3 regions of the Weizmannia sp. CD-2023 genome follow, and region 1 is predicted to be linked to each of the others. Evidence: riboswitches for the same ligand, from Rfam matches in the RefSeq annotation. Region 1 holds a riboswitch; each other region holds the start of a gene.
The links. Region 1 has a riboswitch for S-adenosylmethionine ahead of P9687_RS03580 (O-acetylhomoserine aminocarboxypropyltransferase/cysteine synthase family protein). Riboswitches for the same ligand answer to the same signal wherever they lie in the genome.

Region 1 (10,118 bases):
CCAACGCTTCTTCAAACGGAAGATGTTTTTCGCGCATGGCCGATAAAACAAAATTGGATGTGCCGTTTAAAATCGCCTGTACACGCTGGATGTCATTGACCTGAAGCTGCTGGGAAATCGTCCGGATCACAGGGATGCCGCCTGCAGTTGTCGCTTCATAACCGACAAACACGCCTTTTTCTCTCGCTTTTTCAAGCAACACATTTCCATATCGTGCAAACATGACTTTATTGGCAGTAATGACGTGGCAGCCTTTTTCAATCGCTTGTAAACAGTAGGAAAAGCCTGGTTCTTCCCCGACAATCGCTTCAAACACGACTTCAAGACCGGGAATGGCGAGAACTTCCCGGAAGTCCGTCGTGACGAGTACAGAACTGTCAATGTTCCGCTTTTTACGGGGGTTTTTGATCAGAACCGCTGCAATCTCTACCTCGGCATGCAGCTTTTCTTTCAGCTGCTCCCGGTGGGTCCGGACCGCTTCGTACACGCCCTGGCCGACCGTCCCAAAGCCGAGCAGCGCTGCTTTAATCACTCTCATTATCCAAACTCCTCCCTACATCTAGCGCTCTTTCGCCTCTGAAGCGTTTTGTTCATTTAAAACGGTCAAGCGGTCCGACAGTATTCGGTGCAGCCGGTATCCAGAAGCTCCCGATCTGGATCAGGTATGCAGACCGTCCGGGCCGCAACATTGTTCAATGGGATCAGCCCAGAACATCGTATAAGTTTTCCGGATCGCCTGTTGGCATTCGCATGGCGGCCTTCGCACGAATCTGCCGGACCCGCTCCCCGCTTTTACCGGGCTGTAACGGCTGTTGCTTTTGTAATGGCCTGATCGAGGTCGGCTGTCAAATCTTCGACGGCTTCAAGCCCGACGGACAGGCGGATCAAATCGCCTGTGACCCCTGATTTTTCCAGTTCTTCATCGCTCAGCTGCGAATGCGTAGTCGTTGCCGGGTGGATGATCAGCGATTTCGCGTCGCCGACATTCGCTACATGCGACCACAGCTTAACATTGTCGATCACGCGTCTTCCTGTTTCCCGGCCGCCTTTCACACCAAAGTTGACAATGGAGCCGTAACCGCCGTTCAAATATTTTTGCGCCAGCTCATGGGACGGATGGTCTTCAAGGCCCGGGTAATTGACCCAAGCAACATCTGGATGGTTTTTCAGAAATTCCGCGACTTTCAATGCATTTTCGTTATGCCTTTCCACACGCAGATGCAGCGTTTCAAGCCCTTGCAGGAATAAAAAGGCGTTGTCCGGGCTTAAAGCAGGCCCGAAGTCGCGCAAAAGCTGAACGCGAAGTTTTGTGGCGAACGCAGCCTGTGCCGTGTCGACGCCGTAGCGCAAGCCGTGATAGCTCGGATCCGGTTCGCTAAAGTCCGGGAATTTGTCTGTGTTCCAGTCAAAACGCCCGCCGTCAACGGCAACACCGCCGATCGCCGTTCCGTGCCCGCTGATCCATTTTGTCGCCGAATGGACAACCACGTCCGCGCCCCATTTGATCGGATTCGCGCCATACGGAGAAGCAAACGTGTTGTCGACAATCAAAGGAATACCGTTTTCATGGGCCACTTCCGCCACTTTTTCCACGTCGAGCACCTGCAGGCTTGGGTTGCCGATAATTTCCGCGTACAATGCTTTTGTTTTCGGGGTGATCGCCTGGCGGAACGCTTCAGGGTCGGACCCGTCCACAAACTTGACGTTAATGCCGTATTTCGGCAATGTCACAGCAAACAAATTATAGGTGCCGCCGTAAAGATTGCTGGCGGATACGATGTCATCACCCGCACGCACGATGTTCAAAATGGAAAAGGCAATGGCCGATGCGCCGGATGATAAACCGACAGCCGCTGTTCCGCCTTCCAGTGCAGCAACACGTTTTTCAAAAACATCCACAGTCGGATTGCCGAGACGGGAATAAATGAAACCTTCTTTTGATAAATTGAAGACGCCCTCCGCATGTTCTGTATCCGGAAAAACGTAAGAAGTCGTCCGGTATACCGGTACGGCGCGCGATCCTGTCGCCGGGTCCGGTTCCTGGCCGCCGTGCAACAATAAAGTTTCCGGTTGGAATGATGGTTGTGTCATTTTAAAGCCTCCTGATTTTTTAAAATTTTTTCGTGAAAGATGGAAGAGGAAATGAAAAAACCCTCTTCGTAAGGGAAGAGGGTTACAATGTATGTAAGTTCCTCCCTTATCTTTCAGACGCATGTCTGTAGGAATTAGCACCTTTTCAGGCAAATGCCTGAAGGTTGCCGGGCTTCGCAGGGCCTAGTCCCTCCGCCGCTCTCGATAAGAGTTTCTTTTCATAATTCAATTTTGAATGACTTATTGTTTAAGATTATAGAAGAACAATGGCAAACCGTCAACCTTTTTTTGAAAAAATTTTCTTTTTCTTCTACAATATTGGCGACAATAGCCGGGAAATGGACTCTTTAAACCGCACATAAAGCGGCCGGTTCTGGTAATCATGGAGCGTTAATTCGGTTGATTCGGCCATATCGTCCCGGAAAACGCCGGCAAGTGTGCCGGAAAGCTCACGGTCGTACAGCACGGCGTTCACTTCAAAATTGAGACGGAAACTGCGCACATCGATATTGGCCGTCCCAACGGAAGCAATTTTCCCGTCTACGACAATCATTTTCGCATGGATGAACCCTTTTTGATAAATGTACACTTTGACGCCCGTTTTTAACAGCTGGCCGATGTTGGAAAGCGTCGCCCAATAGACAAACATATGATCCGGTTTATTTGGAATCATAATCCGAACATCCACTCCGGATAAGGCGGCAAGCGTCAGCGCATTCAGGAGGCTGTCATCCGGAATAAAATACGGTGTTTGCAAATAAATATATTTTTTGGCGGAATTGATCATTTTAATATAGCTGTTTTTAATCTGCTCCCATTCAGAATCGGGGCCGCTTGAGACGATTTGGATATCGGTTTCACCCTGCGATGGGATGACCGGGAAATAACGTTCTTCATCTCTTACATCATGCGGTGACGCCTGATTCCAGTCCAAAATAAAGCGGGTCTGCATGGCATAAACAGCACTCCCTACAATCCGTAGATGCGTATCCCGCCAGTAACCGAATTTCTTATTCAGGCCAAGATACTCATCCCCGACATTAAAACCGCCGATATATCCGATCTGCCCATCAATAATCGCCAATTTCCGGTGATTCCTGAAATTGACGCGCAAATTGACGAGCGGGATCCGGGCAGGAAAAAAGGACGCCACTTCCCCACCAGCAACAACAAGCGGCCGGAAAAATTTGCGGCGGAACAGCATCCGCGACCCCATATCATCATAAAGCAGCCGCACCTTTACGCCTTCTCTTGCTTTTTGCGACAGCAGTTCAATCAATTCATGGCCGAGGCGGTCATTCCGGAAAATATAATATACAAGATGAATACTGTCTTTTGCATTCCGGATGTCTTCAAATAAAGCCTCGAATTTTTTCCTGCCGTCTGTAAATATATCGACATGATTGTCCTGGGAAAGGATTGCCCCGTCATTCATCAGCAGCATATAAACGAGATCCTTGTACTGGATTGTCCGCTCATCATGAAACGGAAACCGGTTTTCGCGCAGCAGTTCAATTTGCTGCTGGGAAATTTCCTTAATGCCGATCTTCTCCTGTACCTTCCAGTCAAAAATTTTCCGGCGGCTTAAATTTTGCCCGAATACCAAATACAGGATAAAGCCGGCAATCGGCAGGAATAATAGCACCAAAAGCCATGCCCAAGTTGCGCCGACATCTCGCCGTTCCAGGAAAATAACGGTTCCCGCCAGAATAAAATTCAAAAGAAACAAGATAACCAGTAGTACCGTTATAATCATTGCGTTCTCCTTTTCGTACACCCTTTGTTCCTGCTTGAGGTTTGTTCCCGGCCGGTATCCGGGAACACGGTGAAGTGTTTTGGAATTGATATAGGATATGTTTGCGCAGCAAAAATAACAATTGTATCATACCATAATATTTGCGCCTTACCTATCGTACAGCACTTTCCCTGCCATTGCATGCAAAAAGAACCGCACCAATGGATACGGTTCTTTTTTTCGTCCTTATTAAAAGTTAACATAGTTTCTCGGGTTTTGGGCACCGGTATGTGGCGGTGGTGTCCAGCGGCCGTTATAAATTTCAAAGTGAAGATGCGGTCCTGTTGATTCCCCGGTATTTCCCATTGCTCCGATCTGCTGCCCTTTGCTGACGTGCTGCCCGGTGCTGACGCTGTACGAGCTCAAATGGGCATAAACGGTTGTGTACAACTTCCCGTTAATATAGTGGGTGATCATGACGCAATTCCCGTATGAAGAAGAGTGGTACGCCCTGAACACGACACCGTCGGCTGCAGCGACAACCGGTGTCCCGATGCTGTTGGCAATGTCAATGCCCGGATGGAACCCGCCGGAACGCCCGCCGAATTCAGATGAAATATATCCGGATGCCGGTCGCGTAAAGGACCCGGAAGATACTTGCGGAAGGGATCCGCCGGAATGGCTCCCGGAACTTGACTTGACCGATGCAGAGCGGGTTGTCCCTGCGTTTGATCCTGCTGATCCTGTTGATCCTGCATTCGTTTGTGCCTTTGCTGCTGCATCTGCTTTTGCTGCAGCCTTTCTTTCTTCCTCCGCTTGCTTTTTCGCAAACGCAATGGCTTTTTCAATGGAAGCTTTTTGGTCAGCCAGGATGCTCTTTTGTTCACTCAGCGACATTTTCTCTTCTTTAAGGCTGTCTTTTTGTTTTTCCAGCTTTTTGATTAATGCCGATTTCTCGCTCTCATCCTGTTTCAGACTGTCTTTTAATGATTGTAAATCAGACAGCATCGATTCCAAATCGGACAGTTTCTTTTCCACTGAAGCCTGTTTGTCCTTTAAATCCTGTTCATCTTTTTTCTGTTCTTCCAAAATTTGCCGGTCTGCTTCAACCAATGTCTTCACTGCTGAAAAGCGGTCAATAAAATCACCAACGCTTTTCGCTTCAAGAAAAACATCCAAATAATTGACCGAACCGCCGCCGTTTTTCTGCATGGCACGGGCGCGGTCTTTTAAAATAGCGTTCCGGTCTTCAATCCGCTTTTTGATTTCAGCGATATTTTTCTTCAAATCAGCAATCTGGTCTTTCGTTGTGCTGATATTCTGTTCCTGCTCGCTGATTTTTTTGTTCGCCGATTGAATTTTCGATTCAATGGCCTCAAGCTGGCCGCCGAGAGAAGCCTGCTTGTCTTGAATGTCGGAAATCTGGTTTTCTTTTTTGTTCATCTCTGATTCGACATTGGAAAGTTTACTCTCAATCTCGCTTTTTTTCTGCTGCAAATCGCCGGCCGCAGCAGCATTGGACTGGTAGCCAAGCATGCCGCCCAAGCTGAGCGTGAACACAACGGCAGCAGGCAGAATGGAACGCTTCTTCATCTTTTTCCCCCTCAAAGCAAAATGTTTTTGTTTTATGTATCCGGGGACGCAACGCCCCGTTTTTCCTGTGTTTTAAAATGAACAGAAAGGGTATAGAATAAAAAATCAGGCGGACGGGAGTGGAATGCATCCCGGCCGTTCCCGTTACACTTTCAAATAACGGCGGATCGACATCGAACTGCCCCAGATTCCAATGCAGACGCCAAGTACAAGCAGCAGGCCGTCTACGCCGTAAATGAACGGGCTGATATCAAGCATATGGATAATATTGTTTTGCAGCTTCGGCTCTACGATTTTATAAACAGAGTAATAGCCGAAGGAAATCAGCACAATCGGCAGAATGGACCCCAGGATTCCGAGCCAGAGCCCTTCGAGAAGAAACGGCCAGCGGATAAACCAGTTTGTCGCCCCTACCAGTTTCATAATCTCGATTTCTTTTCTTCTGGCAAAAATCGTAATTTTAATCGTATTTGAGATAAGGAACATCGCCGTAAGCAGCAGGGCAATGATTAACACAAGCCCGACATTGCGGCAGATACTTAAAACATGGAACAGCTTTTCCACTTTTCCTTTACCATAAATGACGGATTCGACATGGTCCATTTTTTGAATTTGCGCCGCAACTTTTGGCGTGTCCGTCGGCTGCTTTGTTTTGACAATAAATACGTCATACAATGGGTTGTCCTGCTGGAACAGTTTAAAGTCATCACCCATTCTTTTAATCAATTCTTTTAGTTCCTGTTGTTTAGAAGAAAACTTGACGGAATTGACGGCATTCAGACTCTCAATCTCGCTTTCCAGTTTTTCCCTGTCGGCAGCCTTCGCCGCTAAGTCGATATGGACGCGAATTTCCACGTCGTTTTCAATATCGGAAGCAAATTTATTCATGTTCAGGATGATCACGAAAAATACGCCGACAAGAAGCAGGGTAATCGTTACGGCACTTGCCGATGCAAACATCATCCAGCCATTCCGGCCAAGGCTTTTAAAACTTTCCCGGAAGTGGCGTTTAAGCGTATTAATCTTCATAACCGTAACCTCCCAGCTGCTCATCGCGCACCACTTTCCCGCCTTCAATGGCAATGACGCGGTGCTTGTTTGTGTTTACAATATCACGGTTATGGGTAGCCATGACAACCGTTGTCCCGGTTACGTTGATGTCTTCGAGGATTTTCATAATGTCCCATGAAGTTTCCGGGTCGAGGTTTCCTGTCGGCTCGTCGGCAATGACCACTTTCGGCATGTTGACGATGGAACGCGCGATGGAAACCCGCTGCTGTTCACCGCCGGACAACTCAGAAGGCAGCATTCTTGCTTTATTTTTCAACCCGACCTGGTCGAGTACTTCCATGACGCGGCTCCGGATATAAGAAGGTTCCTGCTCGATCACTTCGAGAGCAAACGCGATATTTTCATATACAGTCAATGTCGGTAGCAGCTTAAAATCCTGGAATACGACACCGATCTGCCGTCGGAAATAAGGGATTCGTTTGTCCCGGAGTTTTGAAAGATTGATGCCGTTTACAGTGACGGTCCCTGCTGTCGGCTTTTCTTCGCGGTAAATCAGTTTGACGAGCGTGGACTTACCCGCGCCGCTCGGGCCAACGATATAAACAAATTCGCCCTGGTTGATTTTTATATTTAACCCGCTCACAGCCATGACGCCGTTCGGGTACTTTTTATAGACGTCCTTTAATTCTATCATTTCCTCACCTAGCTTTTTTTCAATGTAACGTGCCGGAATGAAAAATGTGTCAACGGCACCGGCAAAAAACGCCAATTTTTGCATTCCCTGCACACCCGTCCCTGTAAAAGAGCCGTACAGGATGATTTGCTGTAAGAAAAGGCTGTGTGAAAACCTTTCCGCATAAAAATTTGACTTTTTTCTCTTTTCAACGCGCGAGAATTCGCATAATTGCTCGAAATTCGCACATTTATTATTATAGCATCCCTACCCTTGAGCGACATTACAGTTTTGTTTCAAATTTTCTAATGGGGGTGAACATTTTTTTGAGGATCGCTTCGCATTTTGGAACTTTTTAAGCCTTGTCTGAAACTATAAATGAATACCGTTGACACTTCCCCATCATTCTCCCTCCCTCGACAAAAAATAGGGATTCCCGTCGTATGGGAATCCCTATTTTCATTCACTGTGTCCTCGCATTCACTTTTTCGAAAAAAACCCGGTAATAAAAGAAATTACGCTTACAACACAGTCCGCCACTAAAAATGTCCCTATTCATCTATTTTCATTATATCCTTGACCTGTAATGTTAGTTGGTACGAAGATCATAATAATGCCTGAACCTAACCACTACTAATCAATTGTAATATAGATAGCATGGTTACAAATGATTCCTTTATATCATAAGCATTCTCATTTTGGCAGTGCCATATATACTGATATTGCCAAAAAAATGAACCCGACTACAAGTTCAATCCCAAATCTGGCTGTCTTGTTTTTCCTGTACTTAAAGCTGTTCACAAGAAGAACAATTCCGACAACAAAGCAAAAAAGCATGACCCAAAACCCCATGATTTTTCTCCCCCATTCTTCCATAAAGATCCATTATCTCTTTGGCTTCCCGTTTTTGTAAACCCATCTCCGTATGGTTAGAAGTAGTACAAAGGTACAAACGAATAACAGAAACATGATGTGAATTTATTTCCTGTATTACAACCTATTGGAAATTTTTTTACATTATAACACACGGCTTTTATATTTGTAAACGTTTAATTTTATTTTTTCGTTTTTTCAAAAAGGTCGCGTAACGCTTGCCTTTTTAGCCCATACTGAGCCGGTATTTTTGCAGTTGCTGTAGAAAAATTTCCACTTATATCAAAAAACGGGCCGGTTTTCCGGTCCGTTTTTGTCATTTTTTCTTGGAAAGCCATTTCGCGACTTTTTGGGCATCGTCTCCCTTTAAAAGCCCTTTCGGCATGTCTCCTTTTCCGTTTTCAATGACATTTAAAATCTGTTTTTCGCTGAGCTTAGAACCGATATGCTGCAAATTCGGCCCGACGTTCCCCTGCAATTGGTCGCCATGGCAGGCAGAACATTTTTGGTCTGCCAGTTTTTCGGCATCGCCGCCACTTGCCGTGTTTTTCCCGCCGCCTGATGATGGAGACCCGTTCCCGCAGGCAGCAAGCCCGGCTGCAAGCAGAACCGCCGCCAAAGCTGCGCGCCATTTTTTCACACGAAGCCCTCCCTCCTGTGCACATTCTTCTTCCATTATACCGGATGGCCGCCCGGGCTTGGCAAGAAATACGAAAAACGCGTAAACGCGCGGCTACGGCATGTTAAAACCTTCGCCCAGCACTTCGGCGGCATCCATCACAACAACAAATGCCTTCCCGTCAATGGTTTTGACAAGGTTTCTTAACTTAATAAATTCAGACTGGTCGACGACACACATCAGAATCGGTTTTTCCTGATCGGTAAATCCGCCATATGCAGGGAGCCTTGTAACCCCGCGGTCGATCTGGAACAAAATCTCTTTCCGGATATCCTCGTATTTGTCGGAAATAATGAGCACATTTTTCGAACGGTTCAGTCCGACCTGGACGAGGTCAATGGTCTTGCTTGTGACAAACAGCCCGATGATTGCATACAAACCCTTTTCAATATCAAAAACGGCAGCTGCTGACAGGACAACAAGCCCGTCAATCGCAAGTACACATTTCCCGAGTGAGATGCCGGTAAATTTATGGATAATTTGCGCGGCCAAATCGGTTCCGCCGGTTGAAGCCCTGCCAAGAAACACAATCCCGAGCCCAGCCCCGACGCCGATTCCACCAAAAAGTGCGGCCAGCAATGCGTCATGCGTCCACGGCTGCCAATCTTCCGTTAAAAAAACGACAAACGGCAAAAACACGGTGCCAACAAGTGTTTTAATGCCAAATTGGTAACCTAAAAAAATGAGGCCGGCAATAAATAGCGGAATGTTGAGCCCCCATTGCACGTAAGCCGGCTTCCATCCGAACAATCCGTGCAAAATCGTGCTGATCCCGCTGACGCCGCCGGACGCAATATTATTTGGAAGCAGGAAAACATTAAATGTAATGGCAACGATCGCTGATCCAGCAAGGATATAAATGTATTCTTTCAGCATCGTCCAGTATTTGTTCTCCGGCTTTCTCCTTTTATTTGCCATTTCCCTCCCCCTTTTCATAAAAAAACGGATGCCACACACCAATATACAGGACCGCTTGTTTCGCACCCCTCTATATTTTCTGGCATTGTGGCATCCGGCCTGTCATGCGTTCAATTTTTCAGAAAAACTTTTTCTCATTACGAAATATGCGCACGCAGGTAAGCGTCAATGAACGGATCAATTTCGCCATCCATCACCGCCTGGACATTCCCTGTTTCAACATTTGTGCGGTGATCTTTTACCATCGAATAGGGATGGAACACATAAGAACGAATTTGGCTGCCCCATCCGATCTCTTTCTGTTCACCGCGGATTTCTGCCAATTGTTTTTCTTTTTCTTCTACTTCTTTTTGGTACAATTTCGCTTTCAGCATTTTCATGGCTTGTTCGCGGTTCTGAATTTGCGAACGTTCCGATTGGCAGGAGACGACAATCCCGGTCGGAATATGGGTCATCCGGACAGCTGAAGATGTTTTGTTAATGTGCTGGCCGCCTGCACCACTTGCCCGGTATGTGTCGACACGCAAATCTTCCGGCCGGATTTC
Region 2 (10,118 bases), on a different contig from region 1:
GCCCCATTCGGCGGTTTCAAGCAGAGTGGTCTCGGCAGGGAAGGCGGCCGTTACGGCATCGAAGAATTTTTGGAAGTCAAATATATTTCGCTCGGTTTATAAGTACCTGGATCGGCCTGCAGGAAAAAAGTGGGATCTCTAAAAATGGGGATCCCACTTTTTTGATCCTAAACCAGTTGCGGTACTTGGCTCGAATGTTTTTGAGGCAGATCCGGGGAAGTGGTCCAAAGGTCTTTTACAGGCTTTCAAAAAGACAAAAAGGGATCAGGCCAGAGCTCAAAATGTCCCCTAGAAGCCGTCAAAAAGACAAAAAGGAATGGGATCCGCCCCCAAATGTCTTTTTAAGACGTTTAAAAAGACAAAAAGGATCTGGGCAGTGGTCCAAGTGTCCTTTAGAGGCCTTCTAAAAGACAAAAGGAAATGATTCCCACCCTGAAATGTCCCCTAGAACACTTCAAAAAGACAAAAAGGAGGTGGGACCGAGTCCAAATGTCTTTTTAAAACGTTCAAAAAGACAAAAAAGGATCCGGGCGGAGGTCCAAATGTCCTTTAGAGACCTTCAAAAAGACAAAAGGCAATGATTCTCGCCCCAAGATGTCCCCTAGACGCCTTCAAAAAGACAAAAAGGAGTGGGGATCGAGCCAAAATGTCTTTTTAAGATGCTCAAAAAGACAAAAAGGATCTGGGTAGTGGTCCAAGTGTCCTTTAGAAGCCTTCAAAAAGACAAAAAAGGATCCGTACGATGGTCCCAATGTTTTTTAGAGGTCTTTAAAAAGACAAAAGGCAACAAATTTCCCGGGAAAGCGTCCTTTATGGTGAAAGGAAAATAACACAATTGGTCGGGAAAAGTATTCGCAACTTAATGAGAGAAAAATTGCGATAACATTACTGGCACGAGTGCTATGAAAGACATGTCACAACAAATTTCCGGGCATTGGCATCAAGGAAGACAAAATGTCTTTTACTCGAGAAGGGGCGCAAAGTCGGCAAAAACTTTGTATAGAAATGTCTTTCCACGCCCGCATTCATGACAAAAGACACCAAGTTTCCCCGGGAAATGATCTTCAAACGATGATGAAAAGGAAGGATCCAGGGCTTGCTGAATCAGCAAAATCTCGGACGGGCAAGGATCCCAAGGGTTTTGCCGAACTTTAAATGCAAGGGTTTCAAAAAGATGTAGAAAAAACTTTGCACTCGAAAGCCATTTCATCCCCTTTTTTGCAGATATCGCTTCTATTGGTGGCAAACATGAAGGCTGGACTTGCAGGGTGAATCGGATAAGAAGCTATTATCCGATTCATTCGGCAAGTCTTGCTTAGATTCTCTCTTTATTTATGAACAATCCAAGCATTACAGCAGTACGCATTTGTCTTTGCCCCTGATCCGTTTTGCATTTTGAAACCCGCTGATTTCTACATTTTTCAAAATAACATTTTTTGCGCGGTACTGGATGGCGACAACAGGATTTCCCTTGAAATCATAATCCGGGTCGCCAAGCGCAGTCAGCCCGTTAATTACAACGTTTCGGTAAGCGGAAACAACGAGGCTGCGCGGCGTTGAACCTTCATATAAATCCGTAAACACCGGTGCGACAGAAACTAGATTGGCCGCCACAATATGGTTCGCGCTTTTCGAATCGGCATCTTTGCCTTTATGGTGGCCGATATGCCGGAAGTTAAAAGAGCGGTTGTCGCGGACAGAAAGATGGCCATACAAATGCACATGAGAAGCAGCCGATGCATTGTGGTGGGCTTTGATTTCAACACCTCCGAAACAGCCGCTTGATGCATTATTGCAAAGCCATACATGGCGCGAGCCGTCATCAATCTCAATGCCATTGGAGTTGGAAAACCCTTTTTTGTGGGCCCTTCCACTTGGGTTGTAACAGAAAGAATTTGAAATAAAACAATAGTCGCTATGGTGGGTGGTAATCCCGTCATCACCGAATCCGCTTGCCGTGAGCCCGTCCAGCCAGATATAGCGGCTCCTTCCTGGGGCGAGAAAGCCGTCTCCCAAATAATGATAACGGGCAGAGGATACATCAAAACCGTGCAGTCCGGCCCCCACCGCCTCCACATTTTTCACCCAGCCGAACGTGACGTGCGCAAAAGTCAGGCAGCTTGAACGGTTATTTCCTGCCGCCGTTCTTTCCTCTTGCCCGAGCCTTTCGACATTCCAATCGAGCGTGAGCCCCTCCACCGATATATGGTGATTGCCACGATGAAAATGGGCATTTTGGATGAGACGCGTTTTTTTCGGTGCATGCGGATGGAGTTTGATGATGGTTACGCCTTTTCCGCTGCCGCAAAGGCATGTCCATGAAGGCAGCTTAAGCCCCTTTACTAGAAAAACACCATTCGGTACGATCACTTTCACCCGGCCGTTTCCCAATGCTTTTTGGAAAGCCGCTGTGCAGTCGGTTTTTCCATCGCCGACCGCACCGTAATCTGCCACATTGACTGTACGGGATGCCACAGCCAGCAGACGGCTGTACGCTTGATCCAATATCGTTTTCCATTCCGGGTACACAAGGCCGTTCTGATCTGCAAGCGTTTTATACGGTTCAACCGGATATCGCCGGTTCAGCAGCAACCGTGAAAGGGAAAACGGTTTGTGAAATTCCGGCTGACAGTACTGTTGAAAAAGTGCTTCATTCTCCCGGATCAGGGTACCCGGCTGGACTGTCCTGCGTGAAAGTTGGCGCAGCAGTATGCCGTTTGTCCAGGGGTCATGATGCTTGTCCAAATGAATCATTTTTCCACCTCGCTTTGCCTTCATTCAGTCTGTGTCAATTGATATATGTAGTTTACCCCCGCAGGTTGGAAAACGCACTGAAAAAGAAGACTTTTCCAAACCATAGTTGTTAATATAAAAAATAAATTGAATTTTATGTTAGAATCAATGAAAAGGAAGGTGAAATTTAATGAGCCTGCCAAAATGTTTGAATTGTAACCATCAATTTAAGTGGATTTATATTTTTAAGAGACTATGGAAGTTTGACCAAACCATGGAATGTCCAAATTGTACAGCCAAGTTATATCCAAGTATGAAGTTTCGAAATAAAGTTGGTTATCTTTCTCTACTTTGCCTTTTCGTATCATTTGGACTGATGATATTGGGCATTCCAAAAGTTGCATTCATAACACTAATCGTCATTATTTGGGTTTGTTTGATTCTTACGATGCCTTATGTTTATTCGTTTGATAATAAGGAAAGACCTCTATGGTAAAAGGTAGCTGTTGCTCCTTTTTAAAAAGATGCTGCAGAAATCCGGGTGAGATGAAGCACAGATTTGAGCCTGGTACGACTGAGGACATCCGCAAGTTTAAAGATGAATGACCAATCTGGTACAGAAGCAAAATTTTGAAGAAAAGCCCAAGGAAGCTAGCCAAAAAATGAAGGGTCAGTTGGAAACCTTTTCCATCAAATGAGGATCAAAAACCGACATATAAACATTTTTCTTGAAAATGGGCCTGATTTTCTTTATCAGAATTTTTCGTTGACGAATAGCATAAGAAGGTATACAATAAACTTCAAGCTTATATATTGTTATTTTCTTATCAAGAGAGGTGGAGGGAAGGGCCCTGTGAAGCCTCGGCAGCAGGTCCGGAAATGGGCACTGTGCCAATTCCTGCAGGTGGTGGCCTGAAAGATAAGAAGATTTCCCGGGAATGGATATCTTCTTACTTCAGGGTAAGAAGATTTTTGTCGTTTAATCCTTAGTAATCGAATGCGAAAGAAGGGAATAGAGTGGAGCAAACGCGGCTCACATATGAACAGTTTACGTCGGATCCGTTCGCAGCGTTCGTGCCGGAAGATGAAACGAAGGGCGCATTGGAAATTTTGCAGTGGGCATATGGCACGTACGGCAAATCAGTGGTATATGCGTGCAGTTTCGGCGCAGAAGGAATGGTGCTGATTGATCTCATTTCGAAAGTCAGAGAAGATGCGGATATCGTATTTTTGGATACCGACCTGCACTTTCCGCAGACTTACGAATTGATTGAAAAAGTGAAAAAGAAATATCCGGCTTTAAATATACAAATGAAAAAACCGTCGCTTACGCTTGATGAACAGGCGGCGCAATACGGATCTGCCCTTTGGAAAAGGGATCCGGACCAATGCTGCTATATCCGGAAAATCAAGCCGCTTGAAGAAACGCTGCAGGGAGCGGCGGCCTGGATATCCGGCTTACGGCGGGAGCAATCGCCGACAAGGGCAAAAACGAATTTTGTCAATAAAGATGAAAGGTTCCATTCGATTAAAATTTGCCCGCTGATTCATTGGACATGGGATGATGTTTGGAACTATATCCGGTCTAACAATCTTCCATATAACGAATTGCACGACCAGGGATATCCGAGCATCGGCTGCTTCCCGTGCACACGTGCTGTCGGAAACAGCGACTCAAGAGCAGGAAGATGGGCGGGCTTTAATAAAACCGAATGCGGGCTGCATACGGTTCAGAAAAAATAAGGCTGCTATATAAAATGACATAGGTAATAAGAGTAAGCATCAGTCTGCATGACAAGATTTCGTTCATTTTACAAAATTCCTAGATTTGGTAAGAATGCGGCAAAAATTTATATACAAATCGGTTTTATGAAAAAACCAGGGAAAAAATTGCACTTGGAAGCTGATTCAGCGTATAGAGAAGATAAAATCGCATTTTCGAAGATGGATTCTTTTATATTTTGAGATGGAGCTTGCTGATAAATTGGGTACAAACGCAGAATTGGACCCGTTCAGCAAGCTCTAGCGGCAAAAGCAGCCAGCTTTTTCAGGTGCCCGCTTGTAGCCAATCCAGACTAGGATTGTTCAAGTGCTCGCATCAACCAAAACAACGAGTCCGATTAAGTTTAAAGCAGGTGAAGAAATGAGAAAAGTATATTTAGTCGGGGCAGGACCCGGCGATCCGGAGCTGATTACAGTGAAAGGATTGCGCCTGATCCGGGAAGCGGATGTCATTTTATATGACCGGCTGGTGAATCCGGACCTGTTAAAAGAGGCAAGGCCGGATGCAGAACTTGTCTACTGCGGGAAAAAACCGGATGCCCATACGATGACGCAGGATATGATCAACCACCTGCTTGTGAAATTTGCTAACCAAGGAAAAACGGTTGTCCGTTTAAAGGGCGGTGATCCGTTTATATTCGGTAGAGGCGGGGAGGAAGCGGAAGTCCTGGTGCAAAAACATATTCCGTTTGAAATCGTGCCGGGAATTACAGCCGGTTCCGCTGTGCCCGCCTATGCCGGCATTCCGCTCACCCACCGCGGGCTCAGTACATCCGTTGCTTTTATCGCGGGCGTCACGAAAAAAGGCGAAGATCTTGATGCGTATTGGTCCAAATATGCGGGAATTGATACACTTTGCATTTATATGGGCGTGAAAAATCTGCCACTCATCTGTGCGCAACTGATAAAGCACGGCAAATCACCGGACATGCCGGCTGCACTAATCCGCTGGGGCACGACTGAAAAACAGGAAACCGCGGTCAGCACGCTTGGAAATTTAAGTGAAAAGGCGGCTGGGCTGCGCAACCCATCGCTTTTGATCATCGGAGAAGTGGTAAAACTGCGCGAAGAGTTAAAATGGTTTGAACAGCTTTCTGCTGCTCCGGCCTGTACCGGGTGAACGGGTATGAAACAAGGCGTTTTATATGTCAGCCATGGCAGCCGTGTGCCTGAAACCGCCCGGGAAGCAACAGCGACGATCCGGCAAGCAATGGCGCAGGTGGATGCGGATCTCCAGGAAATTTGCTATCTGGAAATTGCGGAACCGGATATTGCGGCAGGGATTGATGCGCTTGTCCGGGGCGGCGCAGGGCGCATTGCTGTTGTGCCGGTATTGCTGCTGAGTGCCGGGCATTATTATGAGGATATCCCGCGCGCGATCCGGGAAGCGAAACAGCGTTATCCGCATATTGTGTTTACGTACGGCCGCCCGCTCGGTGTCGGGGACCGGATCATCGAAATTTTGGCAGAAAATATTTTGGAAACCGGCATGCCTCCGGGTGCCTGGATTCTGCTTGTTGGACGCGGCAGCCGCAACCCGGAAACACTGTGCGATTTTGCAAAAATTGCTGCCGGGTTGCGTGCGCAATTGGGGACAGAACAGATCAAAACGGCTTATTTGGCAGTGCTTGAGCCTCGTTTTGATGATGCGCTGAAGGAGCTGACCGCAACCGGGCACCCGGTAGTTGTGGCCCCTTATCTTTGGTTTACCGGCGTGCTCGTCCGGTCGCTGGAAAAGAAAGTGGGCATGCTGCAGCGGGAAGGATATGATATCCGGCTGGCACGGTATCTCGGCTGCCATCCGGATATGGCGGACGCATTGGCCGTTCGGGCAAAAGAAGCGTTGGGCGCAGAGGATTTTATTTGAGATCACGGGATTTTTACCCAGTCAAGCCTGCGGTGTTTTCTATTGTGCACCCCGGACTTTTTGGGGCGATGCAGTTTAAAAGGTGCCGGGGTGCAGCGTTCATTGCGCGTACCGGCACTTTTTTGGGTCCGATGCAGTTTGAAAAATGCCCGCGGCCCGGCGTTTTCCATTGCGCGTGCCGGCACTTACCCGATTCCGGCTTTCCAGGAAACGCTGGAATGGGAGCATGCCAAGCAGGGAGAACGGCGGGCTTTTTGCAATGGATAAACTGGAAAGGAGATCAGGAATGGTTTGGGTACCGGTTATGGTCGATTTAGACGGGAAGCAGGCTGTTGTTATCGGCGGTGGAAAAGTTGCGGCACGCAGATTCCGGCTTTTGCAGGAAGCGGGGGCATACGTTACCGTCGTGAGCCCGCACCTGAACGATGAATTGCAGGCTATGGCTCAACAACGCGCATTCATTTGGAAACAGAAAACATTCGAACCAGAAGACATCCGGCAGGCCGATGTGGTTATTGCAGCGACAAATGATCCGGAGACAAACAGCCGGATTGTTGCCCATGCCCCGGCCAAAGCCCTCGTGAACGATGCCGGCCATGCGGGAAATGGCAACCTTGCTTTTCCGGCGTTTTTCCAAAAGGGCAGGCTTTCCATCAGTGTTTCTACAGCCGGGGCAAGCCCGAAACTGGCTTCCAAAATTGCAAATGAATTATCCGAACATTATGATACGAACTACGCCCAATATGTGGATTTTTTATATGAGTGCCGCCAGCTTCTGAAGCGGCCGCAGTTTTCTCCATCGGAAAGAAGCGAATGGCTGGAGAAGCTGCTTGGAGAAGCATACCGCAAGCCTGAAAAGCAGCAGGAAACCTTATCTTTCTTTCACAGCCGCATACAAGGGACTGCCCGTTGAAAAACGAATGAAGCTGCAGCTTTGGGAAGTCAGCCGGTGTGCCCGGCGAAAAACTTGGCAAGCCTGTTTGCAACCCGGAATGGCTTCCGTTACAATGGGGTTAAAAATTTTCACAAAAAGGAGTGTCGCCATATGTCATTGGAAGATGTCAAAGCCTATTTTAAGCAGTGGGATCGGGAAGAAGATGTTCTCGTCCTGTCGTCATCAAGCGCGACGGTTGAACTTGCAGCTGAGGCGCTGAACACGGAACCGGAACGGATTGCAAAAACGCTTGCGTTCAGGGGTACCGGTGAGGAAGAAGCCCTTCTTGTTGTCACCGCGGGAGATGCGAAAATCGACAATAAAAAATTCCGGCAAACATTCGGCGGGAAAGCGCGGATGCTGTCACCGGAAGAAACGCTTGAGCATACCGGCCATGCTGTCGGCGGCGTCTGCCCGTTCGGTTTGAAAAAAGATTTGCCGGTCTATATGGACGTCTCACTCAAACGGTTCACGACCGTATTTCCGGCATGCGGGAGCGGCAACTCGGCAATTGAATTGACCTGCGAAGAATTGTATACATACGGGAAGGCCGAAAAATGGGTGGACGTCTGCAAGGGCTGGAAAACGGTGGAAGATTACCAGCAAGTAGCTGGGACTGGTGTCTTATCGGATCCGCAATAATCTACGTGTCGCTTCAGACTTGCCTTTGAGATGGAAAGAGGCCCCGGGTACGCGCCGGAAAATGCTTGATATATAATTAGGGCTTCCTGAATAAGCAAAATTCCTAGATTTGGCAAGGATGCTGACAGCTTTGGCATAAATTTAATGCGAGGCCTTCGTTTTTGCTTGCTTTCTTAATGTAGACGCGCCTTATGTGAAGGAAGGCCATCTTTTTTTCGTGCTTTCTTAACGTAGACGGGCTCTATGTTAAGAAAGGCCGTCAATTTTTCGTACTTCCTTAACGTAGACGCCCTCTATGTGAAGAAAGACCTTCAATTTTCCGTGCTTCCTTAACATAGACGGGCTCTATGTGAAGAAAGGTCATCTTTTTTTCGTGCTTCCTTAACGTAGACGGGCTCTATGTTAAGAAAGACCGTCAATTTTTCATGCTATCTTAACGTAGACGCGTTCTATGTGAAGAAAGACCTTCAATTTTCCGTGCTTCCTTAACGTAGACGTACTCTATGTGAAGAAAGCTTGATAGCGGATTCAATATATAGAGAAGACAGAATCGCATTTTCAAAGATGAATTTTTCTAGAGATTACTAACAAATTGGGCACAAACGCAGAATTGGATTTGTTCAGCAAGTCCTAACTTAAGTTCATATGATATAGACAAAAACGGCGGGATACACGATCGTGTTTTCCCGTCGTTTTTGTGATGGATTCACATATGCTGCTTTGATTTAATCATGGTACTTTTCGGCAATGGCATTGGCGGCAACAATGGCATTGTACACATCTTCAGGCGTAACCGGGAATGGTTCGTTGCCCATTGTGTCATCATCGGCACAAGCATCTTCCGCCACTTTTCGCCATTCGGCTTCTACAAATTCTTCCACGCCGAGGTCCTTCAGTGTTAGCGGCAGGCCGACTGCTTTGATAAAGCGGATGACAGTTTCAAGCTCTTCTTTCGGTGCATTTTCAAGGACGAGCTGTGCGAGCAGGCCAAATGTCACTTTTTCGCCGTGCTGTGCACGATGGAGGGCAGGGACAGCTGTCATGCCGTTATGGATGGCGTGTGCTGCGGCAAGACCGCCGGATTCCGCACCGACACCGCTCAAATAGATGGTCGCTTCAATGGTATCCTGCACCGCCCGGGTTGGCACTTTGTTTTTCACGGCTTCCACTGCTTTTACGCCGTTTTCGAGAATCGTTTCGTAGCAAGTGCGGGCAATGGCCAGGCCGGTGAGGGATGGCTTCATTAAAACAAGGTTGTCGCCGTTTGCCGCGTAGCAGGCGCGCGCTTCAAAATAAGTGGCAAGCGCGTCCCCGATCCCGGCGGCGAAAAAGCGGACCGGTGCTGCAGCTAAAATTTCCGTGTCTGCGAGCACGACATCCGGATTGCTCGGCAGGAACAAGTAACGGTCAAAAGCGCCGTCTTCTTTGTAAAGAACGGCAAGGGCCGTGCACGGTGCGTCAGTGGAGGCAATCGTCGGAAAAATGACAACCGGAAGTTTTTCATAATAAGCGGTTGCTTTTGCGGTATCAAGCGTTTTTCCGCCGCCGATGCCGACAATGACATTGGCGCCTGCTTCACGTGCAAGCCGGCGGTTACGGTCTACTTCTTCCTGGGTGGTTTGATAATTGAACTGTTCGAAAGTTGCTTTCCCGCCGCCTTCCCGGACAGATTTTCCGGCTTCTTCTTTTGCGCGGCCGAGGATGAATTCGTCACAAATCACATAGGCATTGTCGCCCAAATCTTTTATGTACGCATATAAATTGGCAAGCAGGCCGTTCCCTACGATAAACTTTTTCGGCGATGTAACGGATTTTACAGGAATTTTCATAACATGTACTGCCTCCTAAAATTTTTTTCTTTCTATACTCTCATTATATTAAAAATGTAAACGGAAACCAAGGTAAAAGATGTGAAAACAAGGCCATCTGATGTTGCAAAAAAACAAATAAATATGACAATTGAAAACGCGTTTAAAAACTTTTATAATATTGTTATACAACAGTGCTGGTTTTTAAACAGCAAGGGGAAACAGGGAGAAAATGAAAATGGGAGGGGAGTCCATGAACGTGCCATTGGTGTTGACGGAATTTCTGGATCGCGCGGTGCTTTTGTACGGCGGGAAAACAGCGGTGTATTGCGGGGACCGGGCGTTTACATAC
Region 3 (10,118 bases), on a different contig from region 1:
CCATGCTGCCAGCGTTTGGATGAAAAGGCATTCCGCACATGATACAATAGAAGCAACGACGGAGGTGAGCCGAATGGGAATGCCGATGGAACTCGATACGATGCTCGTGACGAACGGAAAAGAAGAGCGTATTGAGCAAAACCTCTTTTTGCTAAAACAACCGGGATACTGCGTGTATCCGCTTGATACGCCGGTTGAAATCCGGAAAAAGAAGGAACACGGGCCGAGCGGAAGCGCTGTCATCCGCAAACTGGAATGGGAAAACAATACAACGATCGTTCACTATGAATTGGTTTCTTTGAACACGCCGAATTAAACAGGCGCCGCACCATGGTCCGCGGCGCCTGTTTAGTTTATCAGGACGGGCGGAAGGGAATTTTACAAGTGTAATGCCTGGCTGGTCTTGCGGAGAACGCCGGAATTCGGCCAAAGGGCAATGCCTTGTGAACGGAACTGAACCAGCTTGCGGGTAGCGCGGAGAAAGAACGGATCCGGCGGGAGTGGTGCCGGAGTATTGGTGAATGGAACTGCTAAAATTTTTCAACTGGGCCTAGACCGGTGTGGACAGGAATATTGGCGAACGCAACACGTCTTGCAAGTGTGCCGCCAGCCTGGTTCTTCGGGATGAAATGGGCAGGATTGAAAATACTAATCGGAAGAGAGGCCGGCTTCTAAAACTGGAAAAGAGAACTGGTCGCAGCGATTTAAAAAGGCTGGCAGCTACTCCCGCCAGAATCGAATACTTGAGGTAAAGGGCCGGCCTTCCGCATTTGCTTGAAAAAGGAGGAGAAGTCCAAAGATGGAAACGGACTACAAAAAAGCTTGCGGCGCATATGCCGTCATTTTTGATGCGAAAAAAGAAAAAGTCGGGGTGGTGCCATCGGGCAGCGGCTACAGGCTGCCGGGTGGGGAAATCAGCCGCGGGGAGTCTGAACTTGCCTGCCTGATGCGGACAGTCGGCGCGGAACTTGAAATCGCGGGCTTTTTAGGCAAAGCGGCACAGGAAACGGGCGCGCGGTCCATGGATGAAGGCCTGTTTTATTTAGGAAAATGGGAACAGCCCCGCAAAGGAAGCCATAACTTGGAATGGCTCAACCTTCACGAGGCTGTGGAAAAAATGGCCGGTGCCCACCATCAATGGGCAGTGCAGGAAGGAATCAGCGCCGTCCAGACAAGCACCTGGTTTTAACTGGGTTTCCGCTTTTGCTTAAATGAGCAGACCCTTGGTACTCGCCGTAACCTTTTGGGTTGCTGCAGCGTTTCCGCTTTTACAGAAATGAGCATACCACAATTTAATTGGAGTCTCATTTTAATTTAAAATGCGGGCTCCCGTTTATGCTTATATAAGCGGGCCGCCGAGTTTTTCAATGTCATCCGGCACCGAAAATTGCCGGAAATTTTCTTTGAACCGGGCTGCAAGTTCGAACGCTTTTTCACGGTAAGCCTGCTTGTCCGTCCATGTATCTGCCGGATAAAGGACGTCATCTGACACCCCTTCAATATGAACCGGGATGTGTAGCCCGAAAATATCATCCTGCCGTGTTTCGGTATCTTTCAGTTTGCCGTTTATCGCAGCCCGGACCATGGCCCGCGTATCGCTTAATTTCATGCGGGAACCGGTTCCGTACGGGCCGCCTGTCCAGCCGGTATTGACAAGAAATACCTGGACGTTGTGCCTGTCAACTTTCTCGCCGAGCATTTCCGCATAAACGGCGGGCTCAAGCGGCAAGAACGGCGCGCCGAAGCAAGTGGAGAACACGGCTTCCGGGCGCGTGACGCCGCGTTCGGTACCGGCCAGTTTAGAAGTGTAACCGCTTAAGAAATGGTACATGGCCTGCTCTTTTGTCAGCCTGCTGATCGGCGGCAGGACACCGGATGCATCGGCCGTCAGGAATATAATGGTTGACGGATGGCCGGCCATGCCGGAGCGGGCAATATTGCCGATGTTTTCAATCGGGTAAGCAGCCCTTGTATTTTCCGTCAGTGCATTGTTGTCATATTGCGGTTTGCGGGACACCGGATCTACGACCACATTTTCAAGTACGGTCCCAAAACGGATCGCCTGGTAAATTTGTGGTTCTTTTTCTTCCGTAAGCCCGATGCACTTTGCATAGCATCCGCCTTCAATATTGAAGACACCGCTGTCGGACCAGCCGTGCTCATCGTCCCCTATAAGTGCGCGCTCCGGATCGGCGGAAAGCGTCGTTTTCCCGGTCCCGGACAAGCCGAAAAACAGGGCCGTATCGCCGTTTTTCCCAGTATTGGCGGAGCAGTGCATGGGAAGGATGCCTTTTTGCGGCAGCAAGTAATTCATGATGGAAAAAATGCTTTTTTTCATTTCGCCTGCATATTCCGTCCCGCCGATCAAAATTATCCGGCGTTCAAGTGAAATCATGATGAACGCTTCGGAATGCGTGCCGTCAAGCGCCGGGTCTGCCTTAAACAGCGGCGCGGAAAGAATCGTAAATTGCGCATCGTGTTGATAGAGCTCCTCCGCATCCGGCCGGATAAACAATTGATGCGCGAATAAATTATGCCAGGCGAACTCATTCACGGTCTGGATCGGAAGGCGGCTTTTTGGATCGGCACCCGCAAAACCTTTAAACACAAAAATTTCGTCTTTCCCTTTTAAATGCCGGACCATTTTTTCATAAAGCCTGTTGAACACGCCGGGAGAAACCGGCTGGTTGATTTTGCCCCAGTCGACACGGTCTTTTGATTCGGAGTCGACGACAATAAATTTATCTTTCGGTGACCTTCCTGTATATTTTCCTGTTGCAGCAGAAATGGCCCCTTCCGTTGTCAGTACAGCTTCTTTCCGTTCGATAATTTTTTCCATTAATTGTGGCACGGAAAGCTGCATGCGTACGTTTTCCCCCGACAACAAAAACTTTAAATCGTCAGAAGCGCCAATCAGATCCATTTTCATAAACCGCCCCTTTGAATAACTTATTTCACTTTAAACGATATCAGTATAACATATTCATCCGTTTATTACATACTTTTTTCCGGGAAAAATGCAGAGGACAAAGGGGAGAAGGGCGAAAAAATCATTGACAGCGCCTGCTAAATTGCGTATGATTTTACTTTGAACGGATACTCTTATCCCGAGCTGGTGGAGGGACGGGCCCGATGAAACCCAGCAACCCGCCTCTGGAACAGGCAATGCGCTCGCAACGCAGCTGCCGCTTGACTTCCAGGCAAAGGTGCTAACCTGCAGCAAGGATTGTTTCCTTGAACGATAAGAGTGAAAGGCGCGATTGATTGAAGTCAAAACCTTTCCACTCATGATGAATGGGGAAGGTTTTTATTTTTGGCTTTGTACATGAAATGAATCGAGTTTAGGGTATGAGTACCGTTTCCAATATGTAACCATATAAGGAGGAAAAGCGGATGTTAAAAGGACGGCATTTGTTCACATCGGAATCGGTGACGGAAGGCCATCCGGACAAAATTTGCGACCAGATTTCCGATGCCATTTTGGATGCCATTTTAGAAAAAGACCCGAATGCCCGCGTTGCCTGTGAAACTTCCGTCACAACAGGGCTCGTGCTTGTCACGGGGGAAATTTCCACCAATACATATGTGGATATTCCGAAAGTGGTGCGCAAGACCATTAAAGAGATCGGCTATACGCGCGCGAAATACGGGTTTGATGCGGAAACCTGCGCGGTGCTGACATCGATTGACGAACAGTCCGAAGATATTGCGCGCGGCGTTAACCAGGCTTTGGAAGCCCGCGAAGGCGGGATGAGCGACGAAGAGATTGAGGCAATCGGAGCCGGCGACCAGGGCCTGATGTTCGGGTTTGCCTGCAATGAGACAGAAGAGCTGATGCCGCTTCCCATTTCGCTTGCCCACAAGCTTGCCCGCCGTCTTGCTGAACTCCGCAAACAAGAAGTGATCCCGTATTTGCGCCCGGATGCAAAGACACAGGTGACAGTTGAATATGACGAGAACAACCAGCCTGCCCGGATTGATACGATTGTCATTTCAACGCAGCATGATCCTGACACAAGCGCCGGACAAATCCAGGAAGATATGAAAAAATACGTCATTGAACCGGTTGTGCCGGCACACTTGCTCGATGCGGATACAAAGTATTTGATTAATCCGACCGGCCGCTTTGTCATCGGCGGCCCTCAAGGGGATGCGGGGCTGACCGGCCGCAAAATCATTGTCGACACGTACGGCGGCTATGCCCGGCACGGCGGCGGCGCATTTTCCGGGAAAGACCCGACGAAAGTGGACCGTTCCGCTGCTTATGCCGCCCGCTATGTTGCGAAAAATATTGTTGCGGCAGGCCTTGCGGAAAAATGCGAGGTACAGCTTGCGTATGCGATCGGGGTGGCGAAGCCCGTTTCTATTTCCATCGATACGTTTGGGACCGGAAAAGTGCCGGAAAAAGTGCTGATCGAGGCGGTCGAAGCTCATTTTGACCTGCGCCCGGCCGGCATTATCAAAATGCTCGACTTGCGCCGTCCGATTTACAGGCAGATCGCTGCGTACGGGCATTTCGGCCGCGATGATTTGGATGTGCCTTGGGAAAAAACGGACAAAGCCGGGGCGTTGAACGAATTCGCCCGCAATCATATCGGAAAATAATAGGAAAAAGAGCGCGCCTGGTATACAGGCCGCTCTTTTTCATAAAACGGCGGGAATAAGGAATCCTGTTTGCCTCATTTTTAACAAAAACCCTGCAAACTGGCGGAAAACATGCTAAACTATATTACATGTGCAGAATTTGGCCGTCAAATTTTGGCGGAAATGCATTTGTTTTTTAAAGAAATAAATTTACAATAGAGTATATCGAAATGAAGTAGGTGACTTTTTACATGTGCGGATTTATTGGCTGCGTCCATGACCATCCCGTTACATTATCAGACGAAGACAGGCAACAGTTTAAACAGATGAATCATATGATTGAGCACCGCGGCCCGGATGATGAAGGCTTTTATGAAGACGAGCATATCCAGTTCGGTTTCAGGCGCCTGAGCATTATCGATATCGAGGCGGGGCACCAGCCTTTAACATACGAAAACGAACGGTACTGGATTATTTTTAATGGCGAAATTTATAACTATGTTGAATTACGTGAAGAATTGATTAAAGAAGGGATGACATTCGAAACGAATTCGGATACGGAAGTCATTCTTGCCATGTACAGCCGTTACGGCGAAAAAGCAATCGGACGCCTGCGCGGGATGTTCGGGTTTGCGATCTGGGATAAGCAGGAACAAACGCTGTGCGGCGCGCGTGACCCGTTCGGCATTAAACCGTTCTTCTATTATGAAGACGGCGATAAAATGTATTTCGGTTCTGAAAAGAAAAGCATTTTGCTTGCCATGGAAAAACCAGAACTGAATTATGATGCTGTCCAATATTATTTAACCTACCAATTTGTGCCCGAACCTTTCACCATGACAAAAGGCATCCGGAAACTTGAACCGGGCCATTATTTTGTGAAAAAAATTGGCAAACCGATGGAAATCAAACGATATTGGAAAGCATCCTTCCACCCGGTTCATAAAAGCGAGGACGAATTTATTCAAGAAGTGCGTGACGTAATGATTGATTCGGTGAAAGTCCATATGCGCAGCGATGTACCGGTTGGCGCATTCCTGTCGGGTGGGATCGATTCCTCGATTACGGCATCGATTGCAAAACAGTTCCATCCGGGCATTAAAACATTCTCCGTCGGCTTCGAACGCGACGGCTACAGCGAAATTGATGTGGCCAAAGAAACGGCGGAAAAACTCGGGGTTGAAAATATCAGCTATGTGATCACGCCGGAAGAATACATGAAAGAACTGCCAAAAATCATTTGGCATATGGACGATCCACTCGCAGATCCTGCCTGTGTGCCCCTTTATTTTGTGGCGCGTGAAGCAAGAAAGTACGTGACCGTTGTTCTGTCTGGCGAAGGCGCGGATGAATTGTTCGGCGGCTATAATATTTACCGTGAACCGCAGTCGCTTGAAGTTTTTGATAAAATTCCGGCTGCCGGAAAATCTATTTTGAAAGCTTTGGCGAAAGTGTTGCCGGAAGGGGTAAAAGGAAAAAGCTTTATCGAACGCGGCGTCACGCCAATGGAAGACCGTTATATTGGCAATGCGAAAATGTACACCGAAGAAGAAAAACGCGACTTGCTGTTGACTTATAACAACAGCCTTGACTACCGTGACATCACAAAGCCGCTGTACAATGAAACAAAAGGCTATGATCCGGTTAACCGGATGCAATATATCGATATCCATACGTGGATGCGCGGCGATATTTTGCTGAAGGCGGACCGGATGACGATGGCCCATTCACTTGAACTGCGTGTGCCGTTTTTGGATAAAGAAGTGTTCCGGGTCGCTTCGCAAATTCCGGCGAGCTTAAAAACGTCTCATAACACAACGAAGTATGTTTTGCGTAAAGCGGCAGAAGGCATTGTGCCGGAACATGTGCTGAATCGGAAAAAACTCGGGTTCCCGGTCCCGATCCGCCACTGGCTGAAAGATGAAATGCATGATTGGGCGGCAGAGATCATCAAAACGAGCCCGACCGATGACATCATCAACAAACAATATGTACTGAAGCTCTTGGAAGACCATTGTGCAGGCAAGCTCGATTACAGCCGGAAAATCTGGACCGTGCTCATTTTCATGCTCTGGCATGCCGTGTATATGGAAGACAAGTACGATTTCCAAAAAGGCGCACAAGGGCGGCTTGCCGGCGCTTCGCTGTAATCTCCAAAAAATCGATTCACAATCGGGAAAATAACCGGGTAAAGTTGTCCGCAAAATGAGCGGACAGGAGGTTTTTCCGTCTTCAAAAGGGGATGGAATTGTGAAATGGTCCGGTGTTCGTTCAGCGTTTCACAGTAAGAAAGCTGGGACAAAAAAGGGGGGTCTGGCCCCGCTTCCGTGTAATCGGAAACGGGGGCAGGCCCCTTTATCGTATAACGCTTTTTTCGTATATGCCTGGTAAGCTTTGCATTTATCCCGGTTCGCAGCATGGCTTTTTTTGTTCATTTTTTCGCTTGTTTGCGGCTTAAAACAGTGCGGCTGCCGATGCTTTTAAAGAAGGCGTTATTTTTGTCCCCGCCGGTAACCTTTGTCAGCGCCCGACGGAATTTTTATAGTACTGTGCTTTTTCGGCATATTCGCGGACGATGCGGCGCATGTCCTGGATATCTTTTTCGGTAAGTTCACGGATCACTTTTGCCGGGCGGCCGAACGCAAGCGTATGCGGAGGAATCTTTTTCCCGGGCGTTACAAGGCTGCCGGCGCCAATAAAAGCGCCTTCCCCGATTTCGGCGCCGTCAAGAATAATTGAACCCATGCCGATCAAAGCTTTTGTCCGAACATGGCAGCTATGTAAAATTACCTGGTGGCCGACCGTCACTTCATCTTCCAGTATGAGCGGTGTTTGCGGGCTTTCGTGCAGGACGCAGTTATCCTGGACATTTACCTTTTGTCCGATTTTTACCGGTGCGACATCGCCGCGGATAACGGTTCCAAACCAGATGCCGGATTCATCGCCGATTTCAACGTCCCCCGTAACGGTCACATTGTCAGCAATATAAGCAGTTGGCGCAATCAAAGGGGTTTTTCCATTGTAAGCATAAATCATATTCATACCCTCCTGTTTTGATCTTTTCTTTTATCTTAAAGAATTGGGAATAAATTGTGAATAAATCGGGTTAAAAATGGCATATGTTTTTCAGAACAGAAGGATTATGGGTAAAATAAAAGCAGGATGGTTTCGCAGGTTTTGAAGGAGGCAGGAACATGTGGAAATGGGAAGCAGATGAAAACCCAAAAGCAGTCATCGTCATAGTTCATGGCGCGATGGAACATCACCGCCGCTACAGCTGGCTAATTGAGATGTGGAGATCAAGCGGCTATCATGTCGTGATGGGCGATCTTCCCGGTCATGGGATGACATCAAGAGCAAAAAGGGGGCATATTGATTCCTTTGATGAATATACAACAGAGATAAAAGAGTGGGTGACGGCAGCCTATCAGTTCGACCTCCCGATTTTTCTCCTCGGTCACAGCATGGGCGGGCTGGCGGTCATCCGGCTGCTTGAGCAGGAACATCTGAAAATCGCGGGGGTTATTCTTTCCTCGCCGTGCCTTGGGCTTGTCCAGTATCCTTCAAAGCTGCTCGGCCTGCTTTCGATCGGGTTAAACCGGATTGCCCCGGGCCTCCGCTTTAACAGCCCGCTGACCGTGCAAATGGCAACGCGGAATAAGGATATTCAAATGCAGGCGGTCAACGATTCATTGATGCTGACAAAAGTATCTGTCCGCTGGTACCGTGAGCTGCTCGCAGCGATGCGGCAGGCACAGATGGATACCGTACGGCTGCCGGACGTCCCGTTTCTTGTCATGCAGGCCGGGAATGACAAAATTGTGGACAAGGGGGCTGTCGTAAATTGGTTTAACCAAACTTCCGTGTCCGAAAAATTATACAAAGAATGGCCGAAATGCTACCATGAAATTTTCAATGAACCGGAAAGGGAAGATGTTTTCCTTTATGCGAAAAATTTTGTGGAAAACCGGCTCCGCACGTTAGGCTATATATTAGAATGAGGTGACGCTTGTGACAATTCCATCCTATCCGATCTCATTAATGGCGCAAGTTTACCGCCGGGTGATGCCGGCTGTCCACCGTGAACTCCATTACTGGCGGGAAAAGGCACGCCAGATTCCCAATGATGAATTAAAGACACAGGCGCTCGCCAGCATTCAACATAAAACGTTTCACTGTGAAGGCGGATCGATCCTCGGCCTTTTGGCAATGGAAGAGCGGACAGCGGCTTTTCGGTTTATTGTCGCTTACCAGACGATCAGCGACTATCTTGATAATCTATGCGACCGCAGCACATCGCTTGACCCGGTTGATTTCCGAGCACTGCACGAGTCCATGTCCGATGCGCTTACAGTCGGCGCACCGTTGAAAAATTATTACCGTTACCGACTGGACCAGGATGACGGTGGTTATTTGCATGAACTCGTGCGGACATGCCAGGTTGTGTTGAGCCGCATCCCTCAATATAAAGCCATTCAACCTTATTTGCTGGAACTTTGCCGTTATTATTCGGATCTGCAAGTACATAAACATGTGCGCGTAGAGGAACGGGTGCCGCGGCTAAAGGAATGGTTTTTGCGCTACAAGCCGGATTTTCCAGATATGGAATGGTATGAGTTTTCCGCCTGTTCCGGCTCGACCCTCGGGATTTTCTGCCTTGTTTCCTACGCGCTCCGGGACGATTTCCGCCCTGAATATGCGACAATCATCCGTGACGGGTATTTTCCTTATATTCAGGGGTTGCATATTCTGCTGGATTATTTTATCGACCAGGACGAAGACAAAAAAGGCGGAGACTTGAATTTTTGTTTTTATTACCCGAGCGAAGAAGAGCTGTTTAAACGGCTGAAGCATTTTTTGCAGGAGGCGGATAAACATACGGCCCGACTCCCAAATGAAAAATTTCATAAACTGATTAACCGGGGGCTTTTGGCTGTTTATTTGTCAGATGAAAAGGTGAAGAAGCAGCGGAGCGTTCAGAAATTGTCGCGGAAAATGATCAAATTTGCCGGCTCGATCAGTTTATTCTTTTATTTTAACGGAAAAATGTACCGCGCCATCAAAAACATGATCCCGGCCAGCCTGGCAAAAACAATAGTAAAATGAGCCGGCTGGTGGCAACGGGAAAGGGCAGATTTTATCGGCCCCTTTGTTGCCGTTTTTAGAAAAGGCGGATGGTTGTCTGGTTGAGGAAACCGGAGCAATGTGGCTTTTTCCGGCCGGACTTTTTGCATCATTCAAGAGCCGGCCGTGTTCATATACGATTAAAAAAGGCGGGCTTTCGTACCCGGCCCCGTTGTTACCGTTTTTCAAAGGCAATGAGAAAAGGCGTGCTTTTCGTACCCGGCCCTTTTGTTATCGCTTTTTGAATGGCATGAAAAAAGGCGGGCTTTGCATAATCCAGAACCCGGTCAGATTCATATGCGATTGAAAAAGGCAGCTGTTCGTAGCCGGCGCATATGTTATCGCTTTTGGGAATGACATGAAAAAGCCAGGTTCCCGTTATGTTTTGAATCCGAACCAATCGATCCTTC

Region 2: it holds a riboswitch for S-adenosylmethionine, as region 1 does, so the genes downstream of both, P9687_RS08165 (phosphoadenylyl-sulfate reductase) here and P9687_RS03580 (O-acetylhomoserine aminocarboxypropyltransferase/cysteine synthase family protein) in region 1, are expected to answer to the same signal.
Region 3: it holds a riboswitch for S-adenosylmethionine, as region 1 does, so the genes downstream of both, metK (methionine adenosyltransferase) here and P9687_RS03580 (O-acetylhomoserine aminocarboxypropyltransferase/cysteine synthase family protein) in region 1, are expected to answer to the same signal.

What each region holds. Positions count from the first base shown of each region.
Region 1 is NZ_JARTJQ010000028.1:49,932-60,049, reverse strand. Features, by position in the region: gene P9687_RS03585 (homoserine dehydrogenase) at 1-538, opposite strand, end outside; gene P9687_RS03580 (O-acetylhomoserine aminocarboxypropyltransferase/cysteine synthase family protein) at 793-2,091, opposite strand; SAM riboswitch class I at 2,195-2,302, opposite strand; gene cls (cardiolipin synthase) at 2,402-3,847, opposite strand; gene P9687_RS03570 (murein hydrolase activator EnvC family protein) at 4,076-5,419, opposite strand; gene ftsX (permease-like cell division protein FtsX) at 5,564-6,448, opposite strand; gene ftsE (cell division ATP-binding protein FtsE) at 6,438-7,124, opposite strand; gene cccB (cytochrome c551) at 8,293-8,652, opposite strand; gene P9687_RS03550 (YitT family protein) at 8,710-9,573, opposite strand; one part of gene prfB (peptide chain release factor 2) at 9,711-10,118, opposite strand, start outside.
Region 2 is NZ_JARTJQ010000059.1:23,476-33,593, forward strand. Features, by position in the region: gene P9687_RS08150 (NAD-dependent succinate-semialdehyde dehydrogenase) at 1-102, shown strand, start outside; gene P9687_RS08155 (glycosyl hydrolase family 28-related protein) at 1,351-2,754, opposite strand; gene P9687_RS08160 (TIGR04104 family putative zinc finger protein) at 2,924-3,229, shown strand; SAM riboswitch class I at 3,555-3,659, shown strand; gene P9687_RS08165 (phosphoadenylyl-sulfate reductase) at 3,751-4,476, shown strand; gene cobA (uroporphyrinogen-III C-methyltransferase) at 4,877-5,635, shown strand; gene P9687_RS08175 (sirohydrochlorin chelatase) at 5,642-6,382, shown strand; gene P9687_RS08180 (NAD(P)-binding protein) at 6,609-7,295, shown strand; gene P9687_RS08185 (YbaK/EbsC family protein) at 7,428-7,958, shown strand; gene P9687_RS08190 (glycerol dehydrogenase) at 8,684-9,787, opposite strand; gene P9687_RS08195 (long-chain-fatty-acid--CoA ligase) at 10,020-10,118, shown strand, end outside.
Region 3 is NZ_JARTJQ010000002.1:12,016-22,133, reverse strand. Features, by position in the region: gene P9687_RS00250 (DUF2584 family protein) at 1-316, shown strand, start outside; gene P9687_RS00245 (DNA mismatch repair protein MutT) at 800-1,189, shown strand; gene pckA (phosphoenolpyruvate carboxykinase (ATP)) at 1,340-2,929, opposite strand; SAM riboswitch class I at 3,100-3,248, shown strand; gene metK (methionine adenosyltransferase) at 3,394-4,605, shown strand; gene asnB (asparagine synthase (glutamine-hydrolyzing)) at 4,836-6,734, shown strand; gene P9687_RS00225 (gamma carbonic anhydrase) at 7,105-7,620, opposite strand; gene P9687_RS00220 (alpha/beta hydrolase) at 7,779-8,585, shown strand; gene P9687_RS00215 (tetraprenyl-beta-curcumene synthase family protein) at 8,596-9,690, shown strand.